DNA from 2 places in the Bacillus sp. SCT118 genome. Region 1 is predicted to be linked to the other one. Evidence: riboswitches for the same ligand, from Rfam matches in the RefSeq annotation. Region 1 holds a riboswitch; the other holds the start of a gene.
What was found. Region 1 has a riboswitch for S-adenosylmethionine ahead of ACQVGT_RS12365 (phosphoadenylyl-sulfate reductase). Riboswitches for the same ligand answer to the same signal wherever they lie in the genome.
Positions count from the first base shown of each region.

Region 1 (11,282 bases):
CGGGAATCAGAGTGACAGCAGAAGTATCGCCGCATCATTTGCTGCTTTGTGATGAGGACATCCCGGGGCTGGACACAAACTATAAAATGAATCCTCCGCTCCGCAGCCCAGAAGACAGAGCTGCTTTAATTGAAGGTCTTTTAGACGGAACAATTGATTTTATCGCAACAGACCATGCACCGCATACGGAAGAAGAGAAGAACACAGAAATAAAGCTGGCGCCATTCGGAATTGTCGGCTTAGAAACAGCATTCCCGCTTCTTTACACACACTTTGTCAAAAATGGCAAATGGTCGCTGAAGCAGTTGATTGACTACATGACAATCAAGCCATGCGAAGCGTTCGGTCTCCCATATGGAACATTACAAACGGGGCAAGCTGCGGACATTACGTTAATCGATTTAGAAAAAGAAGCAGTTATAGACAAAGAGACATTTTTATCAAAAGGAAAAAATACACCATTCAACGGCATCAGCTGCACCGGCTGGCCGGTCGCTACAATTGCGGCAGGGAAGCTTGCTTATGAAGAGGGGAGACTTGTCAAATGAAGAGACGATTAGTACTGGAAAACGGAGCGGTATTCGAGGGAGAAGCCTTTGGAAGCTTAGAACACAACATGGGAGAAGTCGTTTTTAATACTGGGATGACAGGCTATCAGGAAATTTTATCTGATCCTTCTTACTGCGGACAGATCGTAACATTAACATACCCGCTTATCGGAAATTACGGCATTAACCGTGATGATTTTGAATCCATTACCCCTTTTGTCAAAGGGCTGATCATCAAAGAATTATGTGAGCTGCCTTCCAACTGGCGTTCAGCATACACCTTAGACGAGTATTTAAAAATGAAAAATATTCCCGGACTCCAGGGGATTGATACAAGGAAGCTGACAAGAATGATCCGCACGGCAGGCGCGCTAAAAGGAACATTCGCTTCATCTGATGAAGATATCGAAGCAGTGCTGAAAAGACTGAACGAAACGGAATTGCCAAGAAATCAAGTATCCCAAGTATCAGCAAAAACAGCATATCCGAGCCCGGGAAGAGGCAAACGCATCGTCTTGGTTGACTTCGGCATGAAACACGGGATTCTAAGAGAGCTGAACAAACGGAAATGTGACGTCATCGTTGTGCCTTACAACATTACAGCGGAAGAGGTGCTTCAGCTGAAACCGGACGGTATCATGCTTTCTAACGGACCTGGAGACCCAAAGGATGTGCCTGAAGCGATTGAAATGATTAAAGGTGTTCTTGGAAAAGTGCCATTATTCGGAATATGTCTTGGCCACCAATTATTCGCGCTGGCGTGCGGGGCGAATACCGAAAAAATGAAATTCGGCCACAGGGGCTCAAACCACCCGGTAAAAGAGCTGGCTACAGGAAAAGTTGCCTTAACATCTCAAAACCATGGATATACAGTTTCGTCTATCAGTAAAACAGAACTGGAAGTGACGCATATCGCAATTAACGACGATACGATTGAAGGGCTGAAGCATAAAACATTGCCGGCATTTACGGTTCAATATCATCCCGAAGCCTCACCTGGTCCTGAGGATGCCAACCACCTATTTGACAGATTCATCGAAATGATCGAAACAACAGAGAAAGAAGGGGAAGCGGTATGCCAAAACGCGTAGACATTAACAAAATTTTAGTAATCGGATCTGGACCGATCATCATCGGCCAAGCAGCAGAATTCGACTATGCGGGAACACAAGCCTGTCTTGCTTTGAAAGAAGAAGGTTATGAAGTCATCCTTGTCAACTCAAACCCTGCCACGATCATGACAGATACAGAAATGGCTGACCGGGTTTATATCGAACCGCTCACACCTGAATTCCTGACAAGAATCATCAGAAAAGAGCGACCAGATGCCATTCTTCCTACACTCGGAGGCCAAACCGGTTTGAATCTTGCGGTTGAGCTTTCTGAAAGAGGTGTTCTGGCAGAATGCGGCGTCGAAGTGCTTGGCACAAAACTGTCTGCAATTCAGCAAGCTGAAGACCGTGACTTGTTCAGAACATTAATGAATGAACTGAATGAACCGGTGCCTGAAAGTGAGATTATCCACTCCCTTGAAGAAGCAGAAAAATTCGTCAGTCAAATTGGATTCCCTGTCATTGTCCGCCCGGCATATACATTAGGCGGAACAGGCGGAGGCATCTGCTCGAATGAGACAGAGTTAAAAGAAATCGTTGAGAACGGCTTGAAATTAAGCCCGGTACACCAATGTCTGCTTGAAAAAAGCATCGCCGGCTATAAAGAAATCGAGTATGAAGTCATGAGAGACAGCCAGGATCACGCCATTGTCGTTTGTAACATGGAAAACATTGATCCGGTTGGAATCCATACTGGAGACAGTATTGTTGTCGCGCCGAGCCAAACGCTCAGCGATCGCGAATATCAGCTCTTGCGGAATGTATCGTTAAAACTGATTCGCGCGCTTGGAATCGAAGGCGGATGTAACGTGCAGCTCGCTTTAGACCCAGACAGCTTCCAATATTACATTATTGAAGTAAATCCGCGTGTCAGCCGTTCATCTGCCCTTGCATCAAAAGCAACGGGATACCCGATTGCAAAGCTCGCTGCTAAAATTGCAGTCGGCCTTTCATTAGATGAAATGATGAACCCGGTGACAGGAAAAACATACGCAGCATTTGAACCTGCTCTTGACTATGTCGTATCCAAAATTCCGCGCTGGCCGTTTGATAAGTTTGAATCAGCAAACAGAAAGCTTGGCACGCAAATGAAAGCGACAGGTGAGGTCATGGCAATCGGCCGCACGCTTGAAGAGTCATTGCTGAAGGCAGTGCGATCACTGGAAGCGGATGTGTATCATCTTGAATTGAAGGACGCCGCTGACATTTCAGATGAGCTTCTTGAAAAGCGAATTAAAAAGGCCGGTGATGAACGCTTATTCTACTTAGCTGAAGCGTACAGAAGAGGCTACACGGTAGAAGACCTCCATGAATTTTCCGCTATCGATGTTTTCTTCTTGCATAAGCTGTTCGGAATCGTACAGTTTGAAAAAGAATTGAAGGCGAATGCGGGCGATACAGATGTGCTGAGACGGGCAAAAGAACTCGGCTTCTCTGATCAGTACATCAGCCGTGAATGGAAAATGAAAGAATCCGAGCTTTACAGCTTGAGAAAACAAGCGGGGATTGCGCCGGTATTCAAAATGGTAGATACGTGCGCGGCGGAATTCGAGTCAGAAACGCCATACTTCTATAGCACATACGAAGAAGAAAATGAATCTGTCGTTACAGATAAGAAAAGTGTGATGGTGCTTGGTTCGGGTCCGATTCGAATCGGACAGGGTGTCGAGTTCGACTATGCGACGGTTCACTCTGTATGGGCAATTAAACAAGCAGGCTATGAAGCCATTATTGTCAATAACAACCCGGAAACCGTTTCAACAGACTTCAGCATCTCAGACAAGCTGTATTTTGAACCGCTTACGATTGAAGATGTTATGCACATCATTGACCTCGAACAGCCAATGGGCGTTGTCGTACAATTTGGCGGACAAACTGCGATTAACCTTGCTGACGAGCTTTCTGCACGCGGAGTGAAAATCCTTGGAACTTCATTAGAAGATTTAGACCGTGCAGAAGACCGGGATAAATTTGAACAAGCGCTTGGAGAACTTGGTGTTCCTCAGCCGCTTGGCAAAACAGCGACATCAGTTGATCAGGCGGTAAGCATCGCAAGTGATATCGGTTACCCGGTATTGGTACGCCCTTCCTATGTACTTGGCGGCCGGGCGATGGAGATTGTGTATCATGAAGAAGAGCTGCTTCATTACATGAAAAACGCAGTTAAAATCAATCCACAGCACCCTGTATTAATTGATAGATACTTGACTGGAAAAGAAATTGAAGTCGATGCAGTATCGGATGGTGAAACAGTCGTCATTCCGGGAATTATGGAGCACATTGAACGTGCGGGCGTTCACTCCGGAGACTCAATCGCTGTTTATCCGCCTCAGTCTCTCACAGAGGACATTAAGAAAAAAATTGAACAATACACGATCGCATTGGCTAAAGGGCTGAATATTGTCGGTTTGCTCAATATTCAATTCGTCTTGTCGCAAGGCGAGGTGTACGTGCTAGAAGTGAACCCGAGATCAAGCAGAACCGTACCGTTTTTAAGCAAAATTACGGGTATCCCAATGGCAAATCTCGCAACTAAAATCATTCTTGGTCAAAAGCTGGCTGCGTTTGGCTATACAGAGGGCCTTCAGCCTGAACAGCAAGGTGTATTTGTAAAAGCGCCGGTCTTCTCCTTTGCCAAGCTGAGAAGAGTGGACATTACGTTAGGGCCTGAAATGAAATCAACAGGTGAAGTCATGGGGAAAGATTCGACACTTGAAAAGGCGCTCTACAAAGCCTTGATTGCTTCAGGTATTCAAATCCCGAACTACGGTTCCGTGCTTTTAACAGTAGCTGATAAGGACAAAGAAGAAGGGCTTGCCATTGCTAAGCGGTTCCACGCAATCGGCTACAACATTTTAGCGACGGAAGGAACGGCAGGCTACCTGAAAGAAGCTTCCATTCCAGCAAAGGTCGTCGGAAAAATCGGTCAGGATGGCCCGAACTTGCTTGACGTCATCAGAAACGGAGAAGCGCAGTTTGTCATCAATACGCTGACAAAAGGAAAGCAGCCGGCAAGAGATGGTTTTAGAATCAGACGTGAATCAGTAGAAAATGGTGTTGCCTGCCTAACATCTTTAGATACGGCAGAGGCGATATTGCGAGTGCTGGAAAGCATGACATTCCGTGCTGATCAAATGCCGGCAGTCAACACAAATCAGGAGGCGGCAGTCACTATATGAAAAAAGCGTATTTGACAGTATGTTCTAACCAGCAAATTGCAGACCGGGTGTATCAAATGGTTCTGAAAGGGGAGCTTGTCCAAGGGTTTACAACCCCTGGACAGTTCCTTCATCTTAAAGTGAGCGAAGCGATTACGCCTCTTTTGAGAAGACCAATCAGCATCGCAGACGTCAACTTTGAAAAAAATGAAGTCACCATCATTTATCGGGTAGATGGGGAAGGGACAAGACTCTTGTCACTGAAGCAGCAGGGAGAACTTGTGGATGTCCTCGGGCCTTTGGGAAATGGCTTTCCTGTTAATGAAGTTCAACCCGGAAAGACGGCTTTGCTGGTAGGAGGCGGAGTAGGTGTGCCGCCTCTCCAAGAGCTGTCGAAACGCTTGAATGAAAAAGGGGTTAATGTCATCCACGTTTTAGGATTCCAATCGGCAAAGGATGTTTTTTACGAGGAAGAATGCCGGCAGTATGGAGACACGTATGTGGCAACAGCTGACGGAAGCTACGGGGAAACCGGATTTGTCACAGATGTGATTAAACGGAAAAATCTAGAGTTTGATATCCTCCTCAGCTGCGGGCCGACACCAATGCTCAAGGCGTTAAAACAGGAATATGCCCATAAAGAAGTATATCTGTCCATGGAGGAACGAATGGGCTGCGGAATCGGCGCATGCTTCGCGTGTGTGTGCCATACAAACGAAAGTGAGACATCCTATGTAAAAGTATGTCTCGACGGGCCTGTATTTAAAGCTCAGGAGGTGGCGCTGTAATGCTAGAGGTGAAATTGCCGGGACTTGATTTGAAAAACCCAATCATTCCTGCATCAGGCTGCTTCGGTTTTGGAAAAGAATTTTCACGTTTTTATGATTTGTCTTGTCTTGGAGCGATCATGATTAAGGCTACGACAAAGGAGCCACGCTTTGGGAATCCGACGCCGCGGGTAGCTGAGACTGGTGCTGGAATGCTCAATGCGATCGGTCTCCAAAATCCGGGGCTGGATAGCGTGTTGCATAATGAGCTGCCGTGGCTTGAGCAGTTTGATACGCCGATCATTGCCAATGTCGCAGGTTCTCAAGTCGAGGATTATGTTGAAGTCGCAGAGCATATCAGCAAAGCGCCTAATGTTCATGCTCTTGAATTAAATATTTCCTGCCCGAATGTGAAAACAGGCGGAATCGCTTTTGGCACGAATCCTGAGATGGCTGCCGATTTGACAAAAGCGGTGAAAGAGGTTTCGGATGTACCCGTTTATGTGAAGCTTTCCCCGAACGTGGCTAATATCACAGAAATTGCATTAGCGATCGAGGAAGCGGGAGCGGACGGTCTTACGATGATCAACACACTAATTGGCATGAGACTCGATTTAAAAACCGGCAAACCGATATTAGCGAATAAAACAGGGGGACTTTCAGGCCCTGCTGTGAAGCCGGTTGCCATTCGCATGGTGTATGAAGTCAGCCAGATGGTCAACATCCCGATTATTGGAATGGGAGGCGTGCAAACGGCTGAAGATGCCCTGGAATTTCTTCTCGCGGGAGCAAGCGCAGTCGCTGTCGGAACAGCAAATTTTGTGAATCCTTTTGCCTGTCCAGAGATTATTGAACAGCTCCCATCTGTTTTGCGCCAATACGGCTATCAATCAATTGAAGAATGCATCGGAAGGAGCTGGAATCATGAAAAACAACCTGCCCATCATCGCGCTTGATTTTGCATCAGCTGAAGAAACACTCGCGTTCTTAGCTCCTTTTCAGCAAGAACCGTTATTTGTAAAGGTTGGAATGGAGCTTTTTTATCAAGAAGGGCCATCGATCGTGAAACAATTAAAAGAAAGAAACTGCGAGCTGTTTTTAGATCTCAAGCTTCATGACATCCCGACTACTGTAAACAAAGCGATGAAGCGCCTTGCCAGTCTTGGAGTAGACCTCGTCAATGTTCATGCGGCCGGGGGCAAAAAAATGATGCAGGCAGCTCTCGAAGGCTTAGAAGAAGGTACGCCGGCCGGAAAAAAACGTCCGTCACTTATCGCGGTAACCCAGTTGACAAGCACATCTGAACAAATCATGAAAGATGAACTGCTGATCGAAAAATCTCTGATTGATACGGTTGTGCACTACAGCAAACAGGCGGAAGAGAGCGGACTGGATGGAGTGGTCTGCTCTGTTCATGAAGCAAAAGCCATTTACCAAGCGGTGTCGCCTTCATTTCTGACTGTCACTCCGGGGATCAGAATGTCTGAGGACGCTGCGAATGACCAAGTCCGCGTAGCGACGCCTGCTATTGCAAGAGAGAAAGGTTCATCAGCGATTGTAGTAGGACGCTCGATTACAAAAGCGGAAGACCCGGTAAAAGCCTATAAGGCTGTCAGACTTGAATGGGAGGGAATCAAATCTTGAAACAAATCATCGCAAAACATCTATTAGACATCCAAGCTGTATTTTTACGCCCGAACGAGCCGTTCACATGGGCAAGCGGCATTTTATCTCCAATCTACTGTGACAACCGCCTTACGCTATCTTTCCCAGAGGTCAGAAATGATGTCGCCTCAGGCATCAGCAAGCTTGTCAAAGAGCATTTTCCTGAAGCTGAAATGATTGCGGGAACAGCAACTGCCGGTATTCCTCATGCTGCTCTTGCGGCTGACCGTTTGAATCTTCCGATGTGTTATGTGAGGAGCAAGCCGAAGGCGCACGGTAAAGGCAATCAGATTGAGGGAGCTGTGCAAGAAGGGCAAAAAACAGTCGTCATTGAAGACTTAATCTCCACAGGAGGCAGCGTGCTTGAAGCTTGTGCAGCTTTACAAGCGGCCGGCTGTGAAGTGCTTGGTGTCGTCTCAATCTTTACGTACGGACTTCCTAAAGCGGAGGAAGCCTTCGCAAAGGCAGAACTGCCATACTACTCATTAACTGATTATGATACGCTCACAGAGGTCGCGCTTGAAAACGGAAATATTCATTCAGATGATCTAAAAAAGCTGCAAACATGGAAACAAAATCCCGAGTCAAAAGATTGGTTTAAAAAATAAAAAATAAATTCAAATGATGCAAAGAGGCTTCAAAGCCTTGCTGTACTTGAAAACAGGCTGTGAGGCCTGTTTTTTTATTAATCCTATAAAAAAAGTCGGGTTGACTTATGTTAGAATTGTGCTAAAATTTACTACAAATCTAAAAACTTATCAAGAGCGGCTGAGGGACTGGACCTATGAAGCCCGGCAACCTGCATAGTTTGTAAGGTGCTACTTCCAGCAAAATGAATTCCATTTTGAAAGATAAGGGCTGCATGCTGTTCCTGTCTTTCTTTCCGCCGGATTGAAAGTTTTTTATTTTAAGAGGAAAAAAGGCTGTCTGTGATATCAGCAGCCGCGAATCACATTACATGGGAAAAGACAACCGGCAGAAAGCTACTGTTTGTTTGTCTCCGAAAGGAGGAAAGAAGAAATGTTAACGTATGATAATTGGGAAGAACCAACGATTACATTTCCGGAAGACGATCCTTATAAAGGAGCGCTGTCAGTTTTAAAATGGGCATACGGCCATTACGGCAATCAACTTGTTTATGCCTGCAGTTTCGGAATTGAGGGAATCGTTCTGATTGACTTAATTTATAAAGTGAAAAAAGACGCAGAGATTGTGTTTCTTGATACAGGACTTCATTTTAAAGAAACCTATGAAACAATTGAACGAGTGAAAGAGCGTTATCCGGGTCTTAATATCATCCTGAAAAAACCAGACCTCACCCTTGAGGAACAAGCCGAAGAACATGGTGACAAACTGTGGGAAAGAGAGCCGAATCAGTGCTGCTATCTTAGAAAGGTCGCTCCTTTAAGAGAGGCGCTTTCAGGACATCCAGCCTGGCTTTCCGGCCTGCGTCGTGATCAAGGGCCAAGTCGTGCCAATACGAATTTCTTAAACAAAGATGAAAAATTCAAGTCAGTAAAAGTTTGCCCGCTTATCCATTGGACTTGGAAAGACATTTGGAGATACACATCCCGGAATGAACTGGACTACAATCCGCTTCATGACCAAGGATATCCAAGTATTGGCTGTGCGCCTTGCACTGCTCCCGCTTTTACAGCAGAGGATTTGCGCTCAGGCAGATGGAATGGTATGGCGAAAACAGAATGCGGACTGCATGAATAAGGAGCTGCAAAATGGAATTAGCCGCTATTTTATTTAGCTTGTTTTTCGCGATGAATATTGGTGCAAGCGGCGCTGCAGCTTCGATGGGGGTTGCTTACGGCTCCGGAGCCATCAAAAAGAAAACTTACGCTTTGATCCTATGCGCAGTCGGTGTCTTTGCCGGGGCGGTTATTGGCGGAGGCGAGGTTGTAAAAACAATCAGCTCCGGCATTATTCCTGAGCAGTCGATTACACTGACGATTGTTTGCATCATTATTGGAGCTGCTGCCCTGTCGCTCTTTACTGCTAATCTGCTCGGCATTCCTTTGTCGACAAGTGAAGTAACAGTCGGCGCGGTTGTCGGCGTGGGAGTGGCTTATAAAGTATTGTTTGTGAACAATCTTCTGATCATTGTGTCATTTTGGGTTTTTGTCCCGCTGTTCGCTTTCGGCTTCACCTATTTCGTATCTAAGCTGTTTCGTTATTTTAAGATTGAAGTAAAATCTTCTAAAAAACAAAAAATCCTCGGCATTGTTTTGTTAGTTGCCGGATTTTTCGAAGCATTCTCTGCCGGCATGAATAACGTGGCGAATGCTGTTGGCCCGTTAGTAGCTGCCGATGTGCTTGATGTCGGAAAAGGAACCTTGTATGGAGGAGCTTTTGTTGCTCTTGGCGCACTGTTATTAGGCCGGCGTGTGCTAGAAACAAACGGGAAGAAAATTACGAGATTCTCAAAAGGGGAAGGCATTCTCTTATCCGGTACAGGAGCGGGACTTGTGATCATCAGTTCTGTATTTGGGATGCCGGTGCCCTTGGCGCAAGTCACGTCATCGTCTATTATCGGAATAGGCATGGCAAAAAACGGTCCGAACGTGTTCCATAAACAAGTTGTTCAAACGATGCTGAAGGTATGGATCGTATCGCCGTTTTTATCTTTATCGATTTCTTATCTGCTTGTATCCTTGTTTTTAAAAGCAGATTATTATTCGATCTTTATCATGGTAAGTGTGCTTTTAGCGGCGGGCGGTGCCGTCAGCCTGACAAAGGCCATTCGTAAAGAGAGACGCTCAGTCCACGAACAAGGCGGGGGAATCTGATCATTAATCTGAGTAATTTTATAAGTTAACTAGGAGGAGATGGATATTATGAGCTTAGCACCACACGGAGGAACATTAGTAAACAGAGTAGATGAATCATATGATGTGAGCGGCATTCAAAAAGAAATTGAACTTGATTTAATTTCTTTCGCGGATTTGGAATTGATCGGTATCGGTGCATACAGCCCGATTGAAGGTTTCTTTAATGAAAAAGATTACGTATCTGTTGTCGAAAACATGCGTCTTTCTTCCGGTGTTGTCTGGTCTCTTCCGATCACGCTTCCGGTCGATGCGCAAAAAGCAGCGGAACTGTCACTTGGTGAAACGGTAAAGTTAACGTATGAAGGAGAAACATACGGCGTTATCCAAATCGAAGACCTGTACGTGCCTGACAAACAAAAAGAAGCTGTCAATGTGTACAAAACAGATGAACAGGAGCATCCTGGTGTTAAAAAGCTGTTCAGCCGCGGCAATACATATGTCGGCGGACCGATTACGTTGATTAAAAAAGCTTCAAAACAGTTCCCTGAATTTACATTTGAACCGTCAGAAACGAGACGCCAGTTTGCGGAAAAAGGCTGGGAAACCATTGTCGGTTTCCAAACAAGAAACCCTGTTCACAGAGCGCATGAATACATTCAAAAAACGGCTCTTGAAACAGTAGACGGCTTGTTCTTGAATCCGTTAGTAGGCGAAACAAAATCTGATGACATTCCAGCTGATGTACGGATGGAAAGCTACCAAGTGCTTCTTGATCATTATTACCCGAAAGATCGCGTTTTCCTTGGTGTCTTTTTAGCGGCGATGCGTTATGCAGGCCCGAGAGAAGCAATTTTCCACGCGCTTGTCAGAAAGAACTACGGCTGCACACATTTCATCGTCGGCCGTGATCATGCAGGTGTAGGTGACTATTACGGAACATACGAAGCACAGGAGCTGTTTGACACATTTAAACCTGAAGAACTCGGGATTACGCCGCTGAAATTCGAGCACAGCTTCTTCTGTAAAAAATGCGGAAATATGGGAACAGCGAAAACATGCCCTCATGGCAGAGAGCATCACGTCATTTTATCAGGCACTAAGGTAAGAGGCATGCTGAGAGACGGTGTGCTGCCGCCTGCTGAATTCAGTCGAAAAGAAGTCGTAGAAGTGTTAATCAAAGGGATGAAGAAAAAAGAAGAAGTAGGCGTATCTTAAGGAGGACTGGCAGTGACAAATCGCGATATTGTATGGC
Region 1 covers NZ_CP191225.1:2,436,439-2,447,720, reverse strand. Annotated here, with positions in the region: gene pyrC (dihydroorotase) at 1-548, shown strand, start outside; gene ACQVGT_RS12395 (carbamoyl phosphate synthase small subunit) at 545-1,639, shown strand; gene carB (carbamoyl-phosphate synthase (glutamine-hydrolyzing) large subunit) at 1,624-4,839, shown strand; gene pyrK (dihydroorotate oxidase B electron transfer subunit) at 4,836-5,606, shown strand; gene ACQVGT_RS12380 (dihydroorotate dehydrogenase) at 5,606-6,541, shown strand; gene pyrF (orotidine-5'-phosphate decarboxylase) at 6,510-7,229, shown strand; gene pyrE (orotate phosphoribosyltransferase) at 7,226-7,858, shown strand; SAM riboswitch class I at 8,003-8,108, shown strand; gene ACQVGT_RS12365 (phosphoadenylyl-sulfate reductase) at 8,271-8,972, shown strand; gene cysP (sulfate permease) at 8,984-10,048, shown strand; gene sat (sulfate adenylyltransferase) at 10,097-11,245, shown strand; gene cysC (adenylyl-sulfate kinase) at 11,258-11,282, shown strand, end outside.

Region 2 (11,282 bases), 240 kb from region 1:
GAAAATCGACGCTCCTATCAGTTTTGGCCCGTCTCATGAAACCGCAAAGCGGCAAAATCCTTCTTAATGACCAGCCGCTGCAGAAATATAAAGAAAAAGAATTGCGTAAACGGATGGGATTTGTTTTTCAAAACCCTGAGCATCAATTCGTCACCGATACGGTGTATGACGAGCTTCTGTTCGGCCAGAAAGCAAATGCTGAAACTGAGAAAAAAGCGCAACACCTGCTGCAGCGTTTTGGTCTTGCGCATTTGGCTGATCATCATCCGTTTGCGATCAGCCAAGGGCAAAAACGGCGACTGAGCGTTGCTACTATGCTCATGCATGACGTAAAGGTTCTATTATTAGACGAACCAACCTTTGGCCAGGATGCCCGCACGGCGGCTGAATGCATGGAAATGATTCAGCGTATCAAGGCAGAGGGAACTGCTGTCCTTATGATTACACACGATATGGAGCTAGTCTCTTCGTATGCTGACAGCGTGCTTGTGCTTCACGATACGGGCCTGGCCTTTGACGGATCTCCAGAGCAGTTGTTTTCTCAAGAAACAGGGCTTGTCCAAAAAGCAAAGCTCACCCTTCCCCTTCTATATGAATGGATGGCATATCAAGAGGAGGTGCGTGATGAAGCAGCCGTTACATCTCATTAATCCGACTGTGAAAGCGGCGGCGGTTTTTTGTTGTGTCGTCATGCTGTCGTTTATTTACAACCCTTACACTCCGGCATGTTTTTATATCATCATCGTTGCGGGCGTTTTACTGGCGGCCGGAATCCCATTGAAAAAATGGTTGTTGTTTACGATTCCGTTTTTGATTTTAGCATTCGGGTGCGTGTGGACAGCCGCAGTTTTTGGAAAGGTGCCGACAACACCGGATAATTTTTTGTTTCAAGCAGGCCCTATCTCAATTAACAGCGATAATGTGTCTGTCGGCATCTCTCTCGGGTTTCGTATTTTATGCTTCTCCGCCTTATCGATGATGTTTGTTTTTACAACCGATCCGATTTTATTTATGCTGAGCCTTGTCCAGCAGTGCAGGCTCTCACCAAAGCTCGCGTACGGTGTCATTGCAGGCTTTCGCTTTCTTCCGCTGCTAAAGGATGAGGTCCAGCTGATTCAGCAGGCTCATAAAATCAGAGGAGGAGCGGCGGAGAGCGGCATCATTAATAAAATCAGTGCGTTAAAACGATATACCATACCGCTATTGGCAAGCGCCATCAGAAAAGCGGAACGGACAGCGCTTGCGATGGAATCGAAAGGTTTTACAGGAAGCAGAAACCGGACATATTACAGGACATTGAGCGTGAACCGGCGCGACTGGCTGTTCTTTTGCCTCGTTCTCTTGTTATTCGCAGGATCTTTTCTCGTATCTTTCTGTTTTGCCTCATAAAAAATCCGCTATCGACGATAGCGGATTTTTTCTTATTGATGATAATTTAATGCTTGGGCAAGGTTGGTTTTAATGGTAATATTCGAAAAGTCAATCCCCAGCTGTACAGCAGTTTGCGCAATTTCAGGCCTGATTCCTGACAGGGTTGACCGGACACCGATCAGATTGAGCGCCTCAATCAATTTAAAAATCTGGTGCGCCACCATCGTATCCACTACCACAACACCTGACAGATCAATTAACAGATGCTCCACGCGTCTTTTCGCACAAGCTTGAAGCGTGTTTTCCAGAATAAACTTCGCCCGTTCGGTATCAATGTCACCGACAAGAGGCAGCAGAGCTGTTGATTTGCTCAGGGTAATGACAGGTGAGCTTAATTCCAATATCATTTCTCTTTGGGCGTTTAATTGCTGCTTGGCATTCATTTCAGCGTGATCAACGAATGTATAAATGGTGAAATCAAATACTTTTACAATCAAATCTGCCCATTTTTGCTTCTCTCCCGGTTCAAACGCTGACTCATTTTCTTCTGCAAACTTCTCAAAATACTTCGTATATAATCTCCTGTTTCTCATAAACTCCCGAATGACATACTGAACCGGTGTGTCGAGATGTTTTTGATCGTTGGTCAGCTCAATGACCCACTCTTGAAACTCTTCGAGAAATTGTTTTTCCGGTAAAACATACATGTAATTCAGATGCCGGTAAAATTCTCTGTCCTGCTCTTTCAATTCTTCCGTTACTGTTGCATTATGTAGGGCGTAAAGCGAATTCGGATCACTTTCCTCCATCGTTTCAATCCATTCCTCGGCCATTTGTTCCACATGCTCTGAAAAAAATGCATATAATTTTTCATTCAGTTTCATGACACTGCTCCTTTCCCCAACACTATTATAACTTGACTTACAGTTGAATCCCAGTCATACATGCCGAAGCCATCCAATATTTTGAAGATTACTAATTCTTTGGTGTGTATCCTATTTTTTCAAAATGCTTCAAATGGCTCTGTCCGAGCGCTTGCTTTTTTCATATAATATGAGGCAACACCCTTGAATCCACTTGAAAGCATAAAAAAGGAGGGCTTTTTTATGAATGGTGAAATCCGCTTGATCCCGTATGTGACGAATGAGCAGATCATGGATGTAAACGAGCTTCCTGAGGGCATTAAAGTGATTAAGGCGCCAGAAATGTGGGCAAAAGGGGTAAAAGGCAAAAATATTAAAGTTGCTGTATTAGACACGGGCTGCGACACAAGCCACCCTGATTTAAAAAATCAAATCATCGGCGGAAAGAACTTCACGGATGACGACGGCGGCAAGGAAGATGCGATTTCCGACTACAACGGACACGGCACACACGTCGCCGGAACGATTGCAGCTAATGATTCAAACGGAGGCATTGCCGGAGTCGCGCCTGAGGCAAGCCTATTGATTGTGAAGGTTCTTGGCGGCGAGAACGGCAGCGGACAATACGAATGGATAATCAACGGCATCAACTACGCGGTGGAACAGAAAGTCGACATCATCTCAATGTCCCTTGGAGGGCCAAGCGATGTGCCAGAGCTGGAAGAAGCAGTGAAAAACGCAGTGAAAAACGGAGTGCTTGTCGTTTGTGCAGCGGGAAATGAAGGTGACGGCGACGAACGCACAGAAGAGCTTTCCTACCCCGCAGCTTATAATGAAGTGATTGCAGTTGGATCTGTTTCTGTAGCGCGAGAATTGTCAGAATTTTCTAACGCAAATAAAGAGATTGACCTTGTGGCACCAGGAGAAAACATCTTATCCACCCTTCCCAACAAGAAGTACGGTAAGCTGACCGGCACTTCAATGGCTGCCCCTCATGTCAGCGGTGCGCTTGCTTTAATCAAAAGCTATGAAGAAGAATCATTTCAAAGAAAGCTTTCTGAATCTGAGGTTTTCGCACAGCTAATCCGCAGGACACTTCCTCTTGATATTGCAAAAACGCTGGCAGGCAATGGATTCCTGTATTTAACAGCTCCTGATGAGCTCGCAGAAAAAGCAGAGCAATCACATTTGTTGACCCTATAAGATTATTTTTCTTATATAATATACACCACATCATGTAAATAAAAATTTCAAATTCTATGTTGACAATGAATTTGAATTACTGTTAAGATTACCAACAAATGATTCAACTTTTCAAAAAATTAATAACATTTTCTCTTATCGAGAGTTGGGCGAGGGATTGGCCTTTTGACCCCAACAGCAACCGACCGTAATACCATTGTGAAATGGGGCGCACTGCTTTTCGCGCCGAGACTGATGTCTCATAAGGCACGGTGCTAATTCCATCAGATTGTGTCTGAGAGATGAGAGAGGCAGTGTTTTACGTAGAAAAGCCTCTTTCTCTCATGGGAAAGAGGCTTTTTGTTGTGAGAAAACCTCTTAGCAGCCTGTATCCGCGGGTTAAAGAGAGTGTTTTACATATAAAGGAGGAGAAACAATGACAACCATCAAAACATCGAATTTAGGATTTCCGAGAATCGGACTGAACCGTGAATGGAAAAAAGCACTTGAAGCGTATTGGAAAGGCAGTACTGATAAAGATACGTTTTTAAAGCAAATCGACGAACTATTTTTATCCGCAGTAAAAACACAAATTGACCAGCAGATTGATGTTGTGCCTGTTTCTGATTTCACACAGTATGACCATGTACTCGACACAGCAGTCAGCTTCAACTGGATCCCGAAACGGTTCAGACATTTGACTGACGCTACCGATACATACTTCGCTATCGCCCGCGGAATCAAAGACGCTGTATCTAGTGAAATGACAAAATGGTTTAATACAAATTACCATTACATCGTTCCGGAATATGACGAGAGCATTGAGTTCCGTCTGACAAGAAACAAACAACTCGAAGATTATCGCCGGATCAAACAGGAATACGGTGTGGAAACAAAGCCTGTGATTGTCGGCCCTTATACGTTCGTTACGCTCGCTAAAGGCTATGAACCGTCCGAAGCAAAAGCGATCCAAAAACGCCTTGTGCCATTATATGTACAGCTTTTGAAAGAACTTGAAGAAGAAGGCGTAAAATGGGTTCAAATCGATGAGCCGGCGCTCGTTACCGCCTCTAGTGAAGATGTCCGCGGCGCAAAAGAGTTATTTGAAAGCATTACAAGTGAGCTTTCATCCTTGAATGTGCTTTTGCAGACGTATTTTGATTCTGTTGATGCGTATGAAGAGCTGATCTCTTACCCGGTTCAGGGAATTGGCCTTGATTTCGTTCACGACAAAGGCAGAAACCTAGAACAGCTTAAAACACATGGTTTTCCGACAGACAAAGTGCTGGCAGCCGGCGTTATCGACGGACGCAACATTTGGAAAGCGGACCTTGAAGAGCGTCTCGATGCCGTTCTTGATATTCTCAGCATTGCAAAAGTTGATGAACTGTGGATTCAGCCTTCCAGCAGCCTGTTGCATGTTCCGGTAGCGAAACATCCTGATGAGCATTTGGAAAAAGACCTATTGAACGGATTGTCCTACGCAAAAGACAAGCTGGCCGAGCTGACAGCTTTGAAAGAAGGCTTAGTATCAGGAAAAGCGGCGATCAGCGAAGAGATTCAGCAGGCTAAGGCTGATATCCAGGCGCTTAAACAGTTTGCAACAGGCGCCAATTCTGAACAAAAGAAAGAGCTTGAGCAATTAACTGATAAAGACTTCAAGCGTCCGATTCCGTTTGAAGAACGTTTAGCCCTGCAAAATGAATCTCTCGGCCTTCCGCTTTTGCCGACGACAACGATCGGCAGCTTCCCGCAGTCTGCTGAAGTGCGGAGCGCACGCCAAAAATGGCGGAAAGCTGAGTGGTCCGAAGAACAGTATCAAAACTTTATCAATGCGGAAACAAAAAGATGGATTGATATTCAGGAAGAATTGGAGCTTGATGTCCTTGTTCACGGCGAATTTGAACGGACAGACATGGTCGAATACTTCGGTGAAAAGCTGGCCGGTTTCGCCTTCACTAAATATGCCTGGGTTCAATCATACGGCTCACGCTGTGTCCGCCCGCCAGTCATTTACGGAGATGTTGAATTTATTGAACCGATGACAGTGAAAGACACAGTCTACGCACAGTCATTGACTTCCAAGCATGTAAAAGGAATGCTGACGGGCCCGGTTACAATCTTAAACTGGTCTTTCCCTCGAAACGATATCTCGAGGAAAGAAATCGCCTTCCAAATCGGGCTTGCCCTTCGCAAAGAAGTTAAAGCGCTTGAAGACGCAGGCATTCAAATCATTCAAGTCGATGAACCAGCGCTGCGCGAAGGCCTTCCATTGAAAACCCGCGATTGGGATGAGTACTTGACTTGGGCGGCAGAAGCATTCAGATTAACCACTTCTTCCGTGAAAAACGAGACACAAATTCATACACATATGTGCTACAGCAACTTCGAAGATATCGTTGATACAATCAATGATCTTGATGCCGATGTGATTACAATCGAACATAGCAGAAGCCACGGAGGATTTTTAGATTACTTAAAAAACCACCCGTATTTGAAAGGGCTTGGCCTTGGTGTATATGACATTCACAGCCCTCGTGTGCCGTCAACTGAAGAAATGTACAATATTATCGTTGATGCGCTTGCCGTCTGTCCGACTGACCGCTTCTGGGTAAATCCGGACTGCGGATTGAAAACAAGACAGCAGGAAGAAACGGTTGCAGCATTGAAAAACATGGTTGAAGCCGCAAAACAGGCAAGAGCACAGCAGACACAGCTAGTATAATTTGAAAAAACCATCTGCATTTGGCAGATGGTTTTTTCTATTAGAAAGCGGAAATCGGTTTCCGATGCTTCCCGTCCCCTTCTATTATTATTTCGGCTGTTCCATTTTCATCAAATTCCACAAGGCTCAATGATGTATCATGTATGTAAGCAGAATTCCATATGTCATTAACGCGTCTTCCCTTTATGATATTTAACAGCATTAATATAAAGACAGAATGGGTAACCAAGAGAACATTACCGGAAGAATGGCTGTCTAAAATCGTTTGGAGTGCCAGCCTTACCCGGTTTTCAAAGTCAAAAAACGTTTCACTTCCCTGCTGGCGATAAGCTTCGGGATAATGAAAATAAGCGTGAAAAAGATCTGGTTCGTCCCTTTCAATATCCTCTTGTTTTTTCCCTTCCCATGAGCCCAGTGACATTTCTCTGAACATATGATCTATCACCAGCGGGAGCCTGCGCGACCCTAGTGCGGTTTTTGCTGTCTCTTCTGTCCGCTTGCTCGGGCTGATGTATACCTGATTCAATTCAATATCCTTCAGACGCTCCCCAAGAGCACGGGCATTGTACAGCCCAAGTTCTGTTAAATCAGAATCCATCCAGCCCTGCATCCGTTTTTCTACGTTCCATTGGGTCTGTCCGTGTCTGGCAATATATAAATGCAGCATGATTACCCCTCCTCTTTTCTCCTCTTATCTTAGCAAATCCCCCAAAAACTTTGTTTATTTTACACTTTTTTGAGAATGTTCTTTGCCCTTTTTTCGGCTATACTAATAACACTCTATTGACAGGAGGGATTGGGATGAATCATGAAACGTTCTTAAAACGGGCTGTCACTCTCGCATGTGAAGGAGTGAATGCAGGAATCGGCGGGCCTTTTGGAGCCGTTATCGTGAAAGACGGAGTCATTATTGCCGAGGGACAGAACAACGTCACAACAAGCAATGATCCGACTGCCCACGCGGAAGTCACTGCTATTCGGAAAGCCTGTAAGGTGCTAGGAGCATACCAGCTTGATGACTGCATTTTGTATACGAGCTGTGAACCATGCCCAATGTGCTTGGGCGCCATCTACTGGGCCCGGCCTAAAGCCGTTTTCTATGCAGCTGAGCACACTGACGCTGCCGAAGCCGGGTTTGATGATTCATTCATTTATAAAGAAATTGATAAACCTGCTGAAGAAAGAACGATCCCCTTTTATCAAGTGACTCTTATGGAGCATTTATCCCCGTTTCAGGCATGGCGGGATTTTGCCAACAAGAAAGAATATTAAAAGGATCAGGCATGTGCGGCCTGATCCTTGTTATTTCTCCAAGTAGCCGCTTTGCCCTGTGCAAATACAAAACAGCAATCATGCGAGCCGGAATTCAGCTTGGCAGACACCGAGCCAGCCGCCCCCTTCATCTGTAACTTTTGCAGGCTTTAAACGCTGTGATCGCTTCTCTGACGTTTTATCAATAATCTGTGCCCACTCCTACCCCGTTCCGCGTCAATTCATAATGGATATAAGTCTGAATCCATTTATAAGAAATGTCTCAGACCTCGAAAAGATCACACCCGCTCCGACACAAAAAAACATCCTGAGAACCCTCAGGATGCCGGTCATTATTTTAATTCTAGTTTTACATCAACATTTCCTCTGGTTGCCTTTGAGTAAGGACAGAATTCATGAGCGGCGTTGACAAGCTCTTGTGCCTTTTCCCGATCTAAATCTTTCGTGTTCACAACAAGTGTGACACCAATTTTAAACCCGCCGTCGCTCTCATCCTTCATGAGGCTGACCTGCCCTTCAATCTCCGAATCAATTTCGATATTCTGCTCTTTGGCTACGTGTTCGAGCGCGCCGCCGAAGCATGCAGCATACCCTGCCGCAAAGAGCTGTTCCGGATTTGTGCCGGTTTGTCCTTCTTTTTTGGCATTTGGCATGACAATATCAAAATCAAGAACACCGTCATCTGATGTAATATGTCCTGCCCGTCCGCCTCGCGCGGTTACTTTTGCTGTAAATAGTGACATATTTCCCAACCTCCTTATTTGTATCTAGTTGTTATATTTCCCTTTCTGATCTTTTTAAACATGCTAAGTTTGCCGAGAATAGGAAAAGTGAGGTTTTTCAGATACAATAGAATCGAATGACAAAAAAGAGTTGGTGAACAAAATGGAAAATAAATTTGATCATATGAAATTGGAGAATCAGCTTTGTTTTTTGCTATATGCGAGTTCGCGGGAAATGACAAAGCAATACAAGCCGCTGCTTGATAAGCTGAATATAACATACCCTCAATATTTGGCTTTGCTATTGTTATGGGAACATGAAACGCTTACTGTCAAAAAAATGGGCGAACAGCTGTATTTAGATTCAGGGACGCTCACTCCGATGCTTAAACGAATGGAACAACAGGGTTTGATTACGAGAAAAAGATCTGAAGAGGATGAGCGGTCCGTGTTGATCAGCCTGACAGAGGACGGAGCGTTATTAAAAGAAAAAGCGGTTGATATTCCAGAGACAATTCTGGGGCTCTCAAAGCAGTCTGGGGAGGATCTCAAACAGTTAAAATCCGCTCTATATACATTGCTGGAAACACTTCATCAAAAAAATTGAGGATGCCTTGTACAGGCATCCTCTTTTTATTTATTCAGCAACTTCAAGTGTCACATCAATATTTCCGGAGGTTGCTTTTGAATACGGGCAGACGCCGTGCGCTTTTTTCACAAGCGCCTCCAATTCTGATGCACTGACTCCTTCTCCTTTTACTTGCAGCGTCACACCCAGCTTATAGCCCTGGTCTGCTTCATCCTTTAACAGGCTTACATTCGCCGTAACCTCTGTCTCTACTTTTACCCGTTCTGTTCTTGCGACAAGCTGCAGGGCGCTGTCAAAGCAAGCTGCATAACCTGCTGCAAACAGCTGCTCTGGATTTGTCGCTTTTTCTAATTTCTTGGCTCTCGGTGTCCCCGGCATTGCGACATCAAGCTCAAGAACGCGGTCTGATGAAATGACCTTTCCTTCTCTTCCTCCTACCGCTGAAACAGTTGCTGTAAATAATGGCTGACTCATTTTTCATTCCCCCAATATATTTTATACAATTAAATTGTACACAATTAAATTTGATATGTCAATTTTTCTCGTATAAAAAAAAGCTAATCTCGTTACAAGATTAGCTTTTTCATTGAACATTGCCCCGCTATTCACGGATTTGCCCAGTTCCTTTAATGATGTATTTTGTAGAAGTCAGTGCAGGAAGCCCCATCGGTCCTCTTGCATGAAGCTTTTGCGTGCTGATGCCGATTTCGGCTCCGTAGCCGAATTCAAAGCCGTCGGTAAAGCGGGTTGACGCGTTATGATAGACAGCAGCAGCATCGACAGCCGTTTGAAAATATGCCGCGTTTTTGTCATTTTCAGTTAAAATCGCTTCAGAATGATTGGTGCCGTATTGTTGGATATGCTTCACAGCTTCTTGGACGTTTTCAACCGTCTTTACGCTGAGGACAGGCGCTAAAAATTCGGTTTCCCAATCTTCTTTTGATGCTTGTTTGCTTGAAGGATGAAGTTCACATACCAATTCATCACCGCGAATTTCAACTCCCGCGTTTTCCAGCTGGTTCAGCAATTCTTTCCCGTGCTGTCTTGCCCAAGCCTTGTGAATCAGCAATGATTCAATCGCGTTGCATACGGAAGGGCGCTGCGTTTTGGCATTTACGACAACCTTTTCTGCCATTTGCGGTTTGGCTGTTTCGTCAATGAATATGTGGCAGTTTCCTGCTCCCGTTTCTAATACAGGAACTGTTGATTCTCTCACAACGAGATCAATCAGTTTCTTGCCTCCGCGCGGAATCAATACGTCTAAGCCATCATTTAACGTAAAGAGCTCTTTTGCTGTCTCTCTGCTCGTATCCTCAATCAGCTGCACAGCGTGAATCGGAAGCGCTGATTGCTCAAGTGCTCTGTGAATGACACTGACGAGCGCTTTGTTGCTGTGGATGGCTGAGGAGCTCCCCCGCAGCACAACCGCGTTCCCTGTCTTCAGGCAAAGGGTAGCCGCATCAACTGTGACGTTTGGCCTCGCCTCATAAATCATTCCTACGACACCGAGCGGCACACGGACTTTTTCAATAAACAGGCCGTTTTCTTTTTCAATCGTTTCAAGAGAATCGCCGATTGGGTCCGCTAAGTCGATTAAGAGCTCCACCGCGTCCGCGATATCGCGTATCCGTTTCTCATCCAGCGTGAGACGGTCAATGATGTCCGGTGTTAAACCATTCTCTTTTCCGTTCTCAATGTCTTTTGCATTCTCCGCCAAGAGAAAATCCAGTTCTTTGCGGAGTCCGTTTGCAATGAGGCTGAGCGCCTCATCCTTCTCGGCTGTTGTTTTCATGATCATTTCGGCTGCTGCTTCTTTCGCCAGCTTCGCTTTTACAGAAACTTCACTCATTTTTCCGCCTCCTAGTCTTTTACATTGACCCAGTCATTCCTATGAATAACCTCAAACGTTTTCTCAAAATCAAGTTCGTCACTGCGTTTGCCTTTGGCCTCCATAATCTCCTCAGAGGAGTAATGAGTTTGGCCTTTGCCGATCACGCCGCCCGGTCCCCTGACTTCCACAACCGCCCCTTTCGGAAAGCTCCCGTTCACACCCACAACGCCAGCGGGCAAAAGACTGCTTCCATTATGGATCATCGCCTCTTCGGCACCCGCATCAATGATAATTTCTCCCGATATCGGCGAGTGGAACTGAATCCACTGCCTTGTGTTGTTAACCGAAGATAGTTCTTTGTCTCCGATATAAGTGCCGTCTCCCCTGCCGTCCAAAATATCCGCAAGTTTTTGCTCTCCGCTGCCTGTTCCAATGAATACTTTCACTCCCAGAGACAGCGCGGTTTGTGCGGCTAACAGCTTTGATTTCATTCCGCCGGTGCCGACCTTTGATCCGGCTGAACCTGCATATCCAAGCAATTCAGGCGTGATCTCCGGCAAATAATCAAATCGTTTCGCCTCAGGATTTTCATTCGGATTTGCATCATACAGTCCGTTGATGTCGGTGAGAATCATGAGCTGGTCCGCGTGAATCAATCCGCTGACTAACGCAGAAAGCATATCATTATCTCCGAATGTCAATTCTTCAACAGATGTAGAATCGTTCT
Region 2 covers NZ_CP191225.1:2,675,739-2,687,020, forward strand. Annotated here, with positions in the region: gene ACQVGT_RS13575 (ABC transporter ATP-binding protein) at 1-650, shown strand, start outside; gene thiX (HMP/thiamine ABC transporter permease ThiX) at 625-1,389, shown strand; gene rsbRB (RsbT co-antagonist RsbRB) at 1,422-2,255, opposite strand; gene isp (serine protease Isp) at 2,478-3,437, shown strand; SAM riboswitch class I at 3,570-3,725, shown strand; gene metE (5-methyltetrahydropteroyltriglutamate--homocysteine S-methyltransferase) at 3,853-6,141, shown strand; gene ACQVGT_RS13600 (histidine phosphatase family protein) at 6,182-6,808, opposite strand; gene guaD (guanine deaminase) at 6,943-7,413, shown strand; gene ohrB (organic hydroperoxide resistance protein OhrB) at 7,746-8,156, opposite strand; gene ohrR (organic hydroperoxide resistance transcriptional regulator OhrR) at 8,299-8,742, shown strand; gene ACQVGT_RS13620 (organic hydroperoxide resistance protein) at 8,773-9,198, opposite strand; gene proA (glutamate-5-semialdehyde dehydrogenase) at 9,326-10,573, opposite strand; gene proB (glutamate 5-kinase) at 10,585-11,282, opposite strand, start outside.
Region 2: linked by a shared signal. The riboswitch ahead of metE (5-methyltetrahydropteroyltriglutamate--homocysteine S-methyltransferase) and the one ahead of ACQVGT_RS12365 (phosphoadenylyl-sulfate reductase) in region 1 are both predicted to bind S-adenosylmethionine.